One region of the Paenibacillus vortex V453 genome, then DNA from elsewhere that is predicted to be linked to it. Evidence: a T-box and tRNA genes for the amino acid it is inferred to sense, from the RefSeq annotation. Region 1 holds a T-box; the other holds one or more tRNA genes.
The links. A T-box is a leader RNA that pairs with one kind of tRNA and senses whether it is charged. The one in region 1 lies ahead of PVOR_RS08615 (arginine--tRNA ligase), so its partner is inferred to be a tRNA-Arg.

Region 1 (4,834 bases):
TAAAATATCACAGAATACCGCTATCTTATTGGAGCACGCCAGAAAATCGGGACTCACCTCCTCTGAATTGCTGGAGGCAGTACGCTCGGGAGAGAATGAGAGATTTCAGATTGCTCAGAATGGTCATTTTCATTACGGGGAACTGTTCGCCTATGCGGGAGAGCATGGGGAAGATTTGGAAAAAGCCGTTATCGAGGGCTACAAAATTACGTTTAATACCCGAAACGGTCTGAAAATATGGCTGGAGGAAACCTTTCACCTCAGCTCGGAATCCGACTTCCGTGTGGGTGAGGGAATCATTGAGGGGTTAAAGCTCAAGGAGGAGCAGTTGGCTCGCTTGAAGGAGGCACTGGCTGTCAACTGGACTCTTCGGGAAGAGCCAGCAACGGATGGAGTTCAGGTCAGACTGACCGTCAGAGGGCTGCAATAAAGGAAAAAAGCCGCCCATTCTTATTCTTGTTGAATAAGAATGGGCGGCTTTTTTAAAGAAACTACAGCTGCATTCAGGAACCTCCCACAGAGTTTCCTTTACATCCGGCTCGGCGTTGGCAATCCCAACACTTCCAAAGCTTCGCCAAGGGTATCCTTAAACAGCGAAGTGAGCCATATCCGGAAACGCTGTACGTCTGCCTCGGCTTTCAGAATCGGACATGCCGAATAAAAATTGTTGAACAAGGAGCACAGCTCATACGCGAAGTTGCAGATGGCGCTTGGGGATAGCTCTCGTCCGGCAGCATAAAGGGTATCATGCCAGGTGCTGATATGCCTCAGCAGCGCATGCTCTGCTTTTTCCATGTCAGGGAAGTGAGCAGGCATAGAGGACAAGACACCGGCATCCTGCGCTTTATTGAGAACACTAAGTGCACGCGCGTAGGAATAGAGCAGGTAGACTCCCGTATTTCCCGAAATTTCCGTGGCCTGTTTCAGATCGAACACAACCTCGGTTTGCAGTGCAAAGCGAAGCAGATAGTAACGGATGGAGGCTGCTGCTATCGCATGGCTGGACAATCCGTTTTTATCCGAACGGGTCTCTTCGATGACATTGGCTACTTGCTGGATAAGCTCGGTAATTTTGATCCCGATCCCTTGACGTCCGGACATGGCATAGGACGCCTTTCCGTCGGAAGTGTCGATTCCAAGATCCGCTGCTGCCGAAGGACTGAGTGAAACCACGCCGTAACTGACATGTCGAAGGTTCAGGGCTTCTTCGTTGAATCCCAAGCCTTCCAGTGCCTGCTTCACCATCAGCTGTGGGTACTGCTGCCTGTAATCAATGACATTGATAACCATATCGGCTTTGCCATATGCCTGCTGTTCACCCTGAGTGCTCGTGGTCCAAACATCTTCGGTCGAATTTTGTATATACAAAATCATTGGAGAGCAGTCCGTATTTCCACAAATGATAAGCAATATCTTTGGCGGTGTAAGTCAAAATGCCATTAGAGCGTACCAGCACTTTGTCCATGCTGTGCTCGGAATCGGGATCGTCTGCCTTATCTCCCCCTAATTGTTTGAGCACCCAGCAGCCTGCCAGCTTACCCTCGGTTTCCTGATGGAACAGCGAGGTGTTCTTCAACAATTCGAAGGCGGAATCCCAAAATCCCTCTCTGACAATGCTGCTCTCCCATACCAGAAGGTCGTATCCAATGCCAAACTGCTTCTATTTCTTCAAGATGCTCTTTAACGATTCTTTCAGCTACGAGCAATCCGATCCAGGAAAGATTCTGATGTCCCTCCTCCAATGCGTGGAGAACTTCCGTCCGATGTTGAACCAGTGCAGGTTCTCTTTCGTATGCTTTATTCGTGCTCGAATACACATCCCAGCAGTAATCACCGAATCTGGCATGTTCCTTGGACAGCGGGGTATGGAGCATTCCAACAACCGTATCCGCCAGCTGATTGCCAAGATCGTCGATATAATTATGCGCCTCCACCTTATAGCCAAGCTTTCTCATCAGCCGGACCAGCGTATCCCCGATACAGGAATTCCGTAAATGACCGATATGCGCAGATTTGTTCGGATTGATGGAGGTGTGCTCGATAACAATCTTTTCATGGGTCGCCGGCGGCAGTTCAAATGGGTGGTTGGCCCACGCTTCCCAGTCGATGTGCAGATTGATAAAACCTGGAGCCACGACCTCCGTGGCAAAGACCAGTTGTTTGAAGGGAACATCCTGCTCAAGCTCTGTTTTAATTAACTCGGCAATGTGCAGGGGAGCCTTACGAAGCAGCTTGGCAAGCTGCATTGCGATGTTGGTTGCATAATCCCCGTGCTCCATGCTGGAGGGCTGCTCGACCCGGACTGGGATGGATTCCGGCAGCTTGATGCCGAAAGAGTCACACACCTGGATTGCTGCTTGTTGAACACTGGTAATCATTAATTGACTTAACACGGTAAATCCCCCTTTGAAAAAATAAGAATACCTCGGAAAAATAAAAAAAGCCCTCATCTCAATAAAGAGACGAGGACTTGTGCTCGCGGTACCACTCTTGTTGTTAAACCGGCAAGGGTTCAACCACCTTCATACAATAACGGTGTAAGCCGGGGCTTCCTACAATCCTTCAATTCGGAAGACCATCTCCTGGGTCCGTTTCACGGCCGACTTTGTACCGGTTTCCACCCTCCCGGCTCGCTTGGACTAAAGTCTGAAGCAGTTACTCTCCCAATCAACGAAAATCACATTTTCAAGTTTTTCATATTATAACCAATCTATTTAGAAAATCAACCATAAAATTGTTAAAGCTTCTCCGCAATGATACGCAAGCGCTTATAATCTGCGTAGTAGGCATCCTCATGCCAGAGCGTGTCGTAGCTTATTTGGCTGATGCGGGCAATTGCATGCTCCCTTTCTTCAGCTGTAAATCCGGTAAAGAAATGATCGCCAAAATGCAGGAGCCAATACCGAACCCCCTCCTTGCCCTCAGACAGCTTGGTAGGACGGTCATAATGATGTGCCATACGGACCCGGAACCCTTGGGCTTCCAGCAGAGTCGCATATTCTGCCACACTAGGAAAATACCACGGATTTCGTGTGTCCGCATCGATTCCATAATGGTCGGCGAATACAGTTCTTAGGGCTTCATAGATCGTTTCAATATTGCCTTGTCCTCCAAATTCGGCGACGAATCGGCCGCCGCTCCTTAGTGCGCCATGCACAGAGCGGACTGCACCTGCAGCATTCTTCATCCAGTGCAGCGCCGCATTGGAGAAGACAGCATCATAAGGTGCTTCGACCGTGAAGTTTTCGCCATTTCCAACGCGGAATGCAAGGCTTTTATACTTAGTTTGGGCCTGCTCAATCATCTCCACGGCTGAGTCCATACCGGTCACGTATGCACCGGCCGTAGATATTTCATAAGCCAAATCACCGGTCCCGCACCCAAGGTCGAGAATCCGCTCGCCGGCTCGAGGCGCCAGAAGCTCTGCCAAACCTTTTCCATAAGCTGAAACAAACGACAACTGCCGATCGTAATCCCGAGGCTTCCATATTTGCTCCGACATCGTAAGACTCCCCCCTTTTTTATGAATAACCTCATTGTGACAGGTTTTGTTTATAATTAGAAATATATAAATGTGATAGATTCAATAGGTTCTATCTATGAGTGGATCATGAGAAAAACCGCCTGATAAGCGGCTTTATTTTACGGCAACGAGCAGGGCACCAACAGCAATGAGTGCGACGCCGATCACGTTAATCCAGGATATTTTCTCTCCAAGAAACAAAAAGGCAAGAATCACGGCGATGACCACGCTTAATTTATCGATGGGCCCGACCTGCGATACCTTACCGTATTTCAGTGCCAAAAAATAAAACAGCCAGGACATGGCTCCTGCAATTCCGCTTAGCACAATGAAGCTTAAGGCTTTCTTCTGCACGAGGATTTCCCCGAGCTCGGAAAATTTACCCTGAACGGCCACCACGCCCAGCAGGAACAGTGCCATGATGACAGATCGAATGGCAGTGGCTGAATTGGCATCGATATTTTGCAGGCCGATTTTGCCGAAAATAGCGACAAGTGCAGCGGTGGCCGCCGACAGCAGTGCGTACATAAGCCATAATGGCATCCTATATCCCTCCTGAACGATAAAGACCTGAATACTATTAAGGATTTCTATATAATAGTATGGAGTGATTTGTACAATATCATTACATTTACCTAGTGATTTTCCTGAGAAGGGGTTGAATTTCGGATGACGGGTCATATTGTTGCTTATAAAGAAGAATATCATGATCAATTAGTGGAGCTGTGGCATCGCGCTGTGTGCAGCACGCATGATTTCCTTACAGAGGAGGATCTCCGTTTTTATTATAAAATGGTGAAAAATGGAGCACTTCGAGCTGTGGAGTTATGGGTGTGCTTGAACAAGGATTTCAAGCCCGTTGGATTTATGGGCCTGGACGGCTCGAAAATCGAAATGTTGTTTGTGGATCCACAGCATCATGGGCGAGGAGCGGGGAGCCAATTGATTCGGCATGCCGAATCGTTGAAGGGGGATAAACTTACTGTCGATGTAAATGAACAGAACGCCGGAGCCCACGCTTTTTACAAAAAATACGGTTTTGTGCAGACGGGCCGCTCGGAACTGGATGGTGCAGGCAAGCCGTATCCACTGATTCATATGGAGCTGGGTCGCCATAACGGACTCAGAAGCCGCTAATATGGTGAAAAAGCTCTAACAGATATGCTAACGGACCTGAGGGCCGTTATAAACGCCAAAAGAGGGTGATTTGCCTGTTAAATTGCTAAATAACGGCTGTGGTGTCCGCTAAATTTTAAAACGGGACGTTTTTTCTGAAATAACGCTCCTGGTGTCCGTTCAAGTTGTGATTGT
Region 2 (8,260 bases), on a different contig from region 1:
AGGAAATGTGGGCACACTCCCGCCATCGGGAACAGATTTTCCGTATGAATTCAGCGGTGATTATGTAGTTCATTACAATCAGGATGGCATCCTGAGCATTACGGCGTACGATTATTCGTACACGGGCGGTGCTCATGGCATGACCTTCCGCAAGAGCTTCACCTTCTCACTGAAGGACGGCAAGCAAATGAAGCTGGGCGATTTCATCAACATGCAGGGCAAGAACAAGCAGAAGATGAACAACCTTGTGCTGAGCAAGCTGAAGAAAGAGGGAGGTTATCTCGGCGGTTTTGAGGGAGTGCCTGCCGATGCCGACTTCTATGTGAAGGATAACGCGGCGGTACTGTACTTCCAGCTTTATGAGTACACGGCGTATGCCTATGGATTCCCTGAGTTTGAGTTCAAGCTGAAGGAATGGAAGTAAGACTCGATCAATCAGTTTGTATTAGCTGAAATCATTTTTAATACTATAGCTTGTTTAGATACATGATGTTGTCCTGATGTAACACTGTGTTGGAACTAGTTGCGAAAAATCCCTTGATAACGGGCGTGGAGCATTCTCCCGCTCCTTATGCTCAGGGGATTTTTATGTTTATCGAGAGGCTTGCCTCGATGTTGACTTATATGGCTTGTACATCGTGCGCACTGCTCTCTGTGCGTACGGTGCATGGTCCGGGGGTAAAATGCCATAAGCCGCCCTATGCGATATCGGATGCCACCCGTTTATGGAAGCAGTGAGTGAGGGGAGCGCATCATTGGCCTTACGCACCCAATTACCCAAGCAAGAAACCCTACATAGGTTTTCCTCTATCCCACTCCCCACAAGTTAAGGCAGGTCTTTTAGGAGGGGGATGGTCTTACCTTCTTTATGTTTTATTGAAAAGAGTCGTACCGAAGTGAGAGTATCCTCGGAGGAGCATCGCGTTCGCCTTTGAAATCGGGAAACCTCCTTATCTGTTCATTCATGTTTCCCGATTTCAACAGCGACCGGAGGGGATACTCTCACGATTTAGTACTCGAAGTTTTCAATGAATCCAGAGGATAAGAAAGGGCAGGCACCGGATAACGGCGCCTGCCCTTTGCTTGCATTCTTTTATAGTCCCTGCGGTGGTGTATTTTCCAGTACTTGATCGATAAGACCATATTCCTTGGCTTCATCAGCCGTCATGAAGTAGTCACGATCGGTATCCTTCTCAATGCGCTCCAGCGGTTGGCCGGTACGATCGGACAGGATGCGGTTCAGCTTGTCGCGCATCTTGAGGATGCGGCGAGCACGGATCTCGATATCCGTGGCCTGACCTTGTGCGCCGCCGAGCGGCTGGTGAATCATGATCTCGCTGTTAGGCAGACCATAACGTTTGCCTTTAGCGCCTGCATTCAGCAGGAATGCGCCCATGGAAGCAGCCATGCCGACACAGATCGTCGAAACGTCCGGCTTGATGAACTGCATCGTATCGAATATCGCCATACCTGCGGTAATGGAACCGCCTGGGCTGTTGATGTAAAGATGAATATCCTTCTCGGGATCCTCAGCCGACAAGAACAGCATTTGGGCAATGATGGAATTGGCGACCACGTCATTTACGTCGGAGCCGAGGAAGATAATGCGGTCTTTCAGCAATCTGGAATAGATGTCGTACGCCCGCTCACCGCGGTTGCTTTGTTCAACGACCATAGGTATAAAACTCACGTGGAAAACCTCCTCTTAAGTACCTCATATAAATACTGTTACCGTATTACCCACATGATAAACAATTTAAATCAAAAAGTCAAAGAAAGTCAAACTATTGGGTAAAAAAAAGAGCCGTCATGGGCACTTTAGGGTAAACAGTATATAGAAAAAGTGAAAATGGCGCGCCCGCGAGGAATCGAACCTCGATCTCAGGCTCCGGAGGCCTACGTCATATCCATTGGACCACGGGCGCATAATAAAAAGGTCTATCGACGTACATTCAAAGAAGACAGACCGCGTTTAGCGGTAGATTTTCTTGCGATATCAGGAAGCTGACTCTGCGATGTATATACTTTCTGATATCTAAAAAATTAGCAACGAAGTTGATTATACCGCATCTATTTCGAAAATACAATAGCGGACAAAACTTTGTTCCTACTATATAGACAAGCTTGCATTTGGCCATAATGTATAAGAATGGCTGGGGCAGAGAAATATACTTTCGGACACTTGCAACGGGCGTGATTATTGGTTAGAATAAAGGTGGGACTCAAAAAGTTTAACTGGGACATTTTACGGCCCGATAGAGGAGAGCCGAGACGAAGTTTGCAGGAGTGGAATGCATGCGTAACCTATTAGAAATACAAGAGCAACTTCTGCCGGATCTGATGAACACTCTTAAACGAAGGTATTCCATCCTTCATCAGATCAAGTTGTCCGGAATGGTTGGCCGAAGAACGCTGGCTTCATCACTCTCGATGACCGAGCGTGTCCTCAGGGCAGAGACTGATCTTCTGAAAGCGCAGGGGCTGATCGAGATTGAGACGCTTGGCATGCGAATCAGCAGTGCAGGATTATGCTTGGTTGAGGAACTTGAACCGGTCATGAATGAGTTGTTCGGACTGGTTGAGCTGGAGGAGAAGATCCGTCAGGCTTATGGGCTTCGTAAAGTGGTCATTATTCCCGGTGACAGTGAGTCATCTCCGGAAGTCAAACGTGAGCTTGGCCGGGCCGGCGCAAGGACGCTGCTCAGTTTTGTGGAGGATGGAGATACAATCGCCGTAACAGGCGGCTCTACACTCGCTGAAGTGGCGGAGCAGATGTCATCATTGCCTGGTGGCGGACCGCTCAGAAGCACGTGGTTTGTGCCTGCGCGCGGAGGCCTCGGAGAGAGCATGGAGATTCAAGCGAACACCATTGCTTCCAAGATGGCAAAGCGTGTTGGGGCTGAATACCGTTTGCTCCATGTGCCTGATCTGCTAAGCGAGGATGCTTATCAGTCTCTTGTTCAGGATCAGCATATCCAGGAGATTGTGGATGTAATTCGGCGCTGCCGGGTCATTATACACGGCATCGGCGACGCGATGGAGATGGCGAGACGACGCAAGCTGGATGAAGGCTCCATTCAGAACTTGCAGGCAGATGGCGCGATTGCTGAATCATTCGGCTATTATTTCAGCGAAGAAGGCGAAGTTGTGCATAAGATGCTTACCCTCGGACTTCGGCTTGAGGACATTATGCGAACAGAGACGATCATCGGCATTGCCGGCGGCCAAGGCAAGGGCAAAGCGATTCACGCCGTGCTGAAATTCGGACATGAGGACATCCTCGTGACGGATGAAGCGGCAGCGTTGGAGCTTGAGAAGGAAATCGATGCCGCCATTTGATTGAGTCCAGAAATTTAGAGCAGCACAGTTTTTATAAACCTTGTTGTCTTGATTGATCTTATGGTCAATCTTGAATATATAAATTTTACAAATATGGAGGGAACTACTCATGGTTAAAGTAGGTATTAACGGTTTTGGACGTATTGGACGTAACGTGTTCCGCGCTGCGCTGAACAACAGCGAAGTTGAAATCGTGGCAATCAACGATTTGACGGACGTGAAAACACTGGCACACCTTTTGAAATATGACACAACTCACGGCAGACTTGACGCACAAGTAGAAGCTAAAGAAGGCGCACTTGTGGTAAACGGCCGCGAAGTGAAAGTATTCGCTGAGCGTAACCCTGAAGCATTGCCTTGGGCTGAGTACGGCGTAGAAATCGTTGTAGAATCCACTGGTATTTTCACAGCGAAAGACAAAGCTTCCGCTCACTTGAAAGGCGGCGCTAAGAAAGTTATCATCTCCGCTCCGGCTACAGACGAGGATATCACCATCGTTATGGGCGTTAACGAAGATAAATACGATGCTGCTAACCACACCATCATCTCTAACGCTTCTTGTACAACGAACTGCTTGGCTCCTTTCGCTAAGGTTCTTGACGAGAAATTCGGTATCGTGAAAGGTATGATGAATACTATTCACTCTTACACGAATGACCAGCAAGTGCTTGATCTGCCGCACAAAGACCTGCGTCGTGCTCGTGCAGCTGCTGAGAACATCATTCCATCCACAACAGGTGCTGCTAAAGCGGTTGGTCTCGTACTGCCACACCTGAAAGGCAAGCTGAACGGCATGTCGATGCGTGTACCTACGAAGAACGTTTCTGTAACTGACCTCGTAGTAGAACTGTCCCAAAACGTTACGCTTGAAGATGTGAATGGTGCGCTGAAAGAAGCTTCTGAAGGCCCACTGAAAGGCATCTTGAACTACTCCGATGAGCCGCTTGTATCCAGCGACTACAATGGTGACCCGGCTTCTTCCACTATCGATTCGCTCTCCACTATGGTAGTTGGCGACAACATGGTGAAAGTCGTTTCCTGGTATGACAACGAGTGGGGCTACTCCAACCGTGTCGTTGACCTCGCTGCTTACATCGCAAGCAAAGGTCTGTAATTGATCTAGCCATCCAATCGAAGAGGAGTTCCGTTCACGGGTCTCCTCTTTGGTTCATGGTTTTTACTTGTTTCATGCCAGAGCACTGGGAAGAATAGATCATATCCGGGCGCTGGTGAGACGATAGAGAGAGAAACGGGAGCAACTGCATGCTGTCGGTGAGGAGAATAGTTTTCTTAGGAGGAACGTGGAGATGAACAAGAAAAGTGTACGTGATGTAGAAGTAAGCGGCAAACGGGTGTTTGTCCGCGTCGATTTCAATGTACCGCTCGAAGATGGTAAAATTACAGACGACACTCGTATTCGTGAGACTTTGCCGACGATCAACTACCTGGTGGAGCAAGGAGCGAAAGTTATCCTGGCCAGCCACATGGGTCGTCCCAAAGGAGAGGTCGTTGAATCTTTGCGCCTGACTCCGGCAAGCGAACGTTTGTCCGAATTGCTCGGCAAACCGGTAGCCAAAGCGGATGAAGCGGTAGGGGAAGCAGTAAAAGCACAAGTAAACCAGCTGCAAAACGGCGACGTGCTCGTGCTTGAAAATGTTCGTTTTTACCCTGGTGAAGAGAAGAATGATCCGGAACTTGCGAAGCAGTTCGCAGAGCTTGCTGATCTGTTCGTGAACGACGCGTTTGGTGCTGCTCACCGTGCGCACGCTTCGACAGAAGGTATTGCTCATCATCTTCCGGCTGTATCGGGATTGTTGATGGAGAAAGAGCTGTCCGTTCTCGGCAAAGCCCTTTCGAATCCGGATCGTCCTTTTACCGCGATCATCGGTGGATCGAAGGTTAAAGACAAAATCGACGTGATCGACAATCTGCTTACGCTTGCTGACAATGTCATCATCGGCGGTGGACTTGCTTACACGTTCTTCAAAGCTCAAGGCCATGAAATCGGTCAATCTCTGCTCGATAAAGAGAAGCTTGATGTTGCGCTCGGTTTCATCGAGAAAGCCAAAGAGCTGGGTAAAAACTTCTACCTGCCGGAAGATATCGTGGTTACGGACGAGTTCAGCGCAGATGCGAATACAAAGATTGTTGGCATCGACGGCATTCCAGCAGACTGGGAAGGCGTTGACATCGGTCCTAAGACTCGTGCCAAGTATGCAGAAGTGATCAAAAACTCGAAGCTTGTCGTGTGGAACGGTCCTATGGGCGTATTCGAAATCGCTCCGTTCTCAAACGGTACTCGTGAAGTTGCACAAGCTTGTGCGGAAACGGAAGCTTACACGATTATCGGTGGCGGCGATTCTGCTGCAGCAGCTGAGAAATTCGGTCTGGCTGACAAGATGGACCACATCTCCACAGGCGGCGGTGCATCTCTTGAGTTCATGGAAGGCAAAGAACTTCCTGGTGTTGTGGCACTGAACGATAAATAGATTTATGATATAAGAGGGTAGCAAGTGGATGAAGTTTGAACCCCGGCTCTTCGGGGGGAATAAAGGAGTGAATCGTGTGAGAACACCTATCATAGCGGGTAACTGGAAGATGTTCAAAACTGTTCCGGAAGCAACCGCATTTTTCGAAGATGTAAAAGGCAAAGCAGAAGTTGAAGGCGTGGAAAGCGTAATTTGCGCGCCGTTCACCACTCTTCCTGCTCTGGTTGAAGCTGCAAAGGGCACGAACATCAAAATTGGTGCACAAAATCTTCATTTTGAAGATAATGGTGCCTTTACAGGCGAAATCAGCGGTTTGATGCTGAAGGATCTGGGCGTGGATTATGTCATTATCGGACATTCCGAGCGTCGTCAGTATTTTGCAGAGACCGATGAGATCGTGAACAAGAAAGTACATGCGGCGTTCCGTCATGGTCTTCTTCCGATCGTATGTGTCGGCGAGAAGCTGGAAGAACGCGAAGCAGGCCAAACCAAAGACGTGTGCAAAGTACAGACTGAAGCCGCGTTCGCAGGTATTCCTGCTGATCAAGCCATTCATGTTGTTATTGCTTACGAACCTATCTGGGCTATCGGTACAGGCAAATCCTCAACAGCTGAGGACGCTAACGAAGTAATCGCTTATATCCGCGAACTCGTAAAAGGCCTGTATGGTGAAAGTGTCGCAGCACTGGTGCGTATTCAATACGGCGGCAGTGTGAAGCCTGAAAATGTAACGGAGTATATGGGACAAAGCGACATCGACGGCGCGCTCGTTGGTGGTGCAAGTCTACAACCGGCTTCCTACATCGCACTCGTTGAGGGGGCGAAGTAGATGTCAGCTCCAAGACCCGTAGCTCTGATCATCATGGACGGTTTCGGGCTTCGCAACACCGATGTGGGTAATGCGGTCGCTCAAGCGAACAAACCCAATTACGACCGGTATTTGAAGCAATACCCGAACACAACATTGACCGCTTGCGGCGAAGCTGTTGGCTTGCCGGAAGGTCAAATGGGGAACTCCGAAGTGGGTCACCTGAACATTGGCGCAGGCCGGATTGTGTATCAGGACTTGACTCGCATCACGAAGTCGATTCGTGAAGGAGAATTCTTCGAGAACGATACGTTGGTGGAAGCCGTTCGCGCAGCTAAGAACAACAGCAAGAAATTGCATCTGTACGGACTTGTGTCCGACGGCGGCGTGCACAGTCACATTGAGCATATGTTTGCGATGCTGGATCTTTGCAAGAAGGAAGATTTCCATGACGTATACATCCATGGCTTCATGGATGGACGCGACGTGGCACCGGACAGCGGCAAGCAGTTTGTTAAGGATCTGATCGCGAAGATTGAAGAAGTGGGCGTTGGCCAAATCGCTACACTCTCCGGTCGTTATTATGCGATGGACCGTGACAAGCGTTGGGATCGTGTCGAGAAAGCATACCGCGCTATGGTATACGGCGAAGGACCTCAATACACGGATCCGCTGAAAGCCATCACCGAATCTTACGAGAAATCGGTTTATGATGAATTCGTGGAACCGACCGTGATTGTGAACGGTGAGGGCGAGCCGGTAAGCCTGGTGGAGAGCGGAGATTCCGTTATCTTCCTGAACTACCGTCCTGACCGTGCGATTCAGCTGTCCCAAGTGTTTACGAACAATGATTTTCGCGGTTTTGAACGTGGACCGAAGTTCCCGCAAAACCTGCATTTTGTCTGCCTGACGTTGTTCAGCGAGACGGTGGAAGGCTTCGTAGCCTACAAGCCGAAGAATCTGGACAACACCCTCGGTGAAGTGCTGGTTCAGCACAACAAAAAGCAGCTGCGTATTGCGGAAACCGAGAAGTATCCACACGTGACGTTTTTCTTCAGCGGTGGACGCGATGTGGAGCTTCCAGGCGAAACGCGCGTACTGATCAATTCACCGAAGGTCGCGACGTATGACCTGCAGCCGGAGATGAGCGCTTATGAGGTGGCGGATGCTTGTGTGCGAGAGATCGAAGCGGATAAGCATGATGCGATCATCCTGAACTTTGCGAACCCGGACATGGTAGGTCACTCCGGTATGCTGGAGCCAACAATCAAGGCTGTTGAAACCACAGACGAATGTGTTGGAAAGGTTGTCGAGGCTGTTTTGGCAAAAGGCGGGGTTGTTCTGATCACCGCTGACCACGGAAATGCGGACATGGTATTTGACGAGAATGGGCGTCCATTCACAGCGCATACCACGAACCCGGTTCCGTTCATCGTAACGGATGAGAACGTAACGCTGCGTGAAGGCGGCATTCTTGCCGACATCGCACCAACGATTCTCGATCTGATGGGTCTGCCGAAGCCGGACGAAATGACGGGAACCTCCATGATTGCAGCACGGAAGTAAGTCGTTCATAATGGAACGTAAACATAACATTTAAAGGAGACTATACACATGACTATTA

Region 2: it encodes a tRNA-Arg, which carries the amino acid that the T-box ahead of PVOR_RS08615 (arginine--tRNA ligase) is inferred to sense. The anticodon was not compared.

Annotation. Positions count from the first base shown of each region.
Region 1 is NZ_ADHJ01000014.1:380,387-385,220, forward strand. Features, by position in the region: gene PVOR_RS08610 (hypothetical protein) at 1-430, shown strand, start outside; partial or broken gene PVOR_RS08615 (arginine--tRNA ligase) at 529-2,393, opposite strand; T-box leader at 2,456-2,680, opposite strand; gene PVOR_RS08620 (class I SAM-dependent methyltransferase) at 2,738-3,502, opposite strand; gene PVOR_RS08625 (EamA family transporter) at 3,638-4,066, opposite strand; gene PVOR_RS08630 (acetyltransferase) at 4,193-4,660, shown strand.
Region 2 is NZ_ADHJ01000006.1:69,543-77,802, forward strand. Features, by position in the region: gene PVOR_RS02940 (PdaC/SigV domain-containing protein) at 1-424, shown strand, start outside; gene PVOR_RS31275 (hypothetical protein) at 511-738, shown strand; gene clpP (ATP-dependent Clp endopeptidase proteolytic subunit ClpP) at 1,094-1,690, opposite strand; tRNA gene PVOR_RS02950 (tRNA-Arg) at 1,851-1,925, opposite strand; gene PVOR_RS02955 (sugar-binding transcriptional regulator) at 2,296-3,339, shown strand; gene gap (type I glyceraldehyde-3-phosphate dehydrogenase) at 3,449-4,453, shown strand; gene PVOR_RS02965 (phosphoglycerate kinase) at 4,647-5,828, shown strand; gene tpiA (triose-phosphate isomerase) at 5,905-6,657, shown strand; gene gpmI (2,3-bisphosphoglycerate-independent phosphoglycerate mutase) at 6,658-8,202, shown strand; gene eno (phosphopyruvate hydratase) at 8,251-8,260, shown strand, end outside.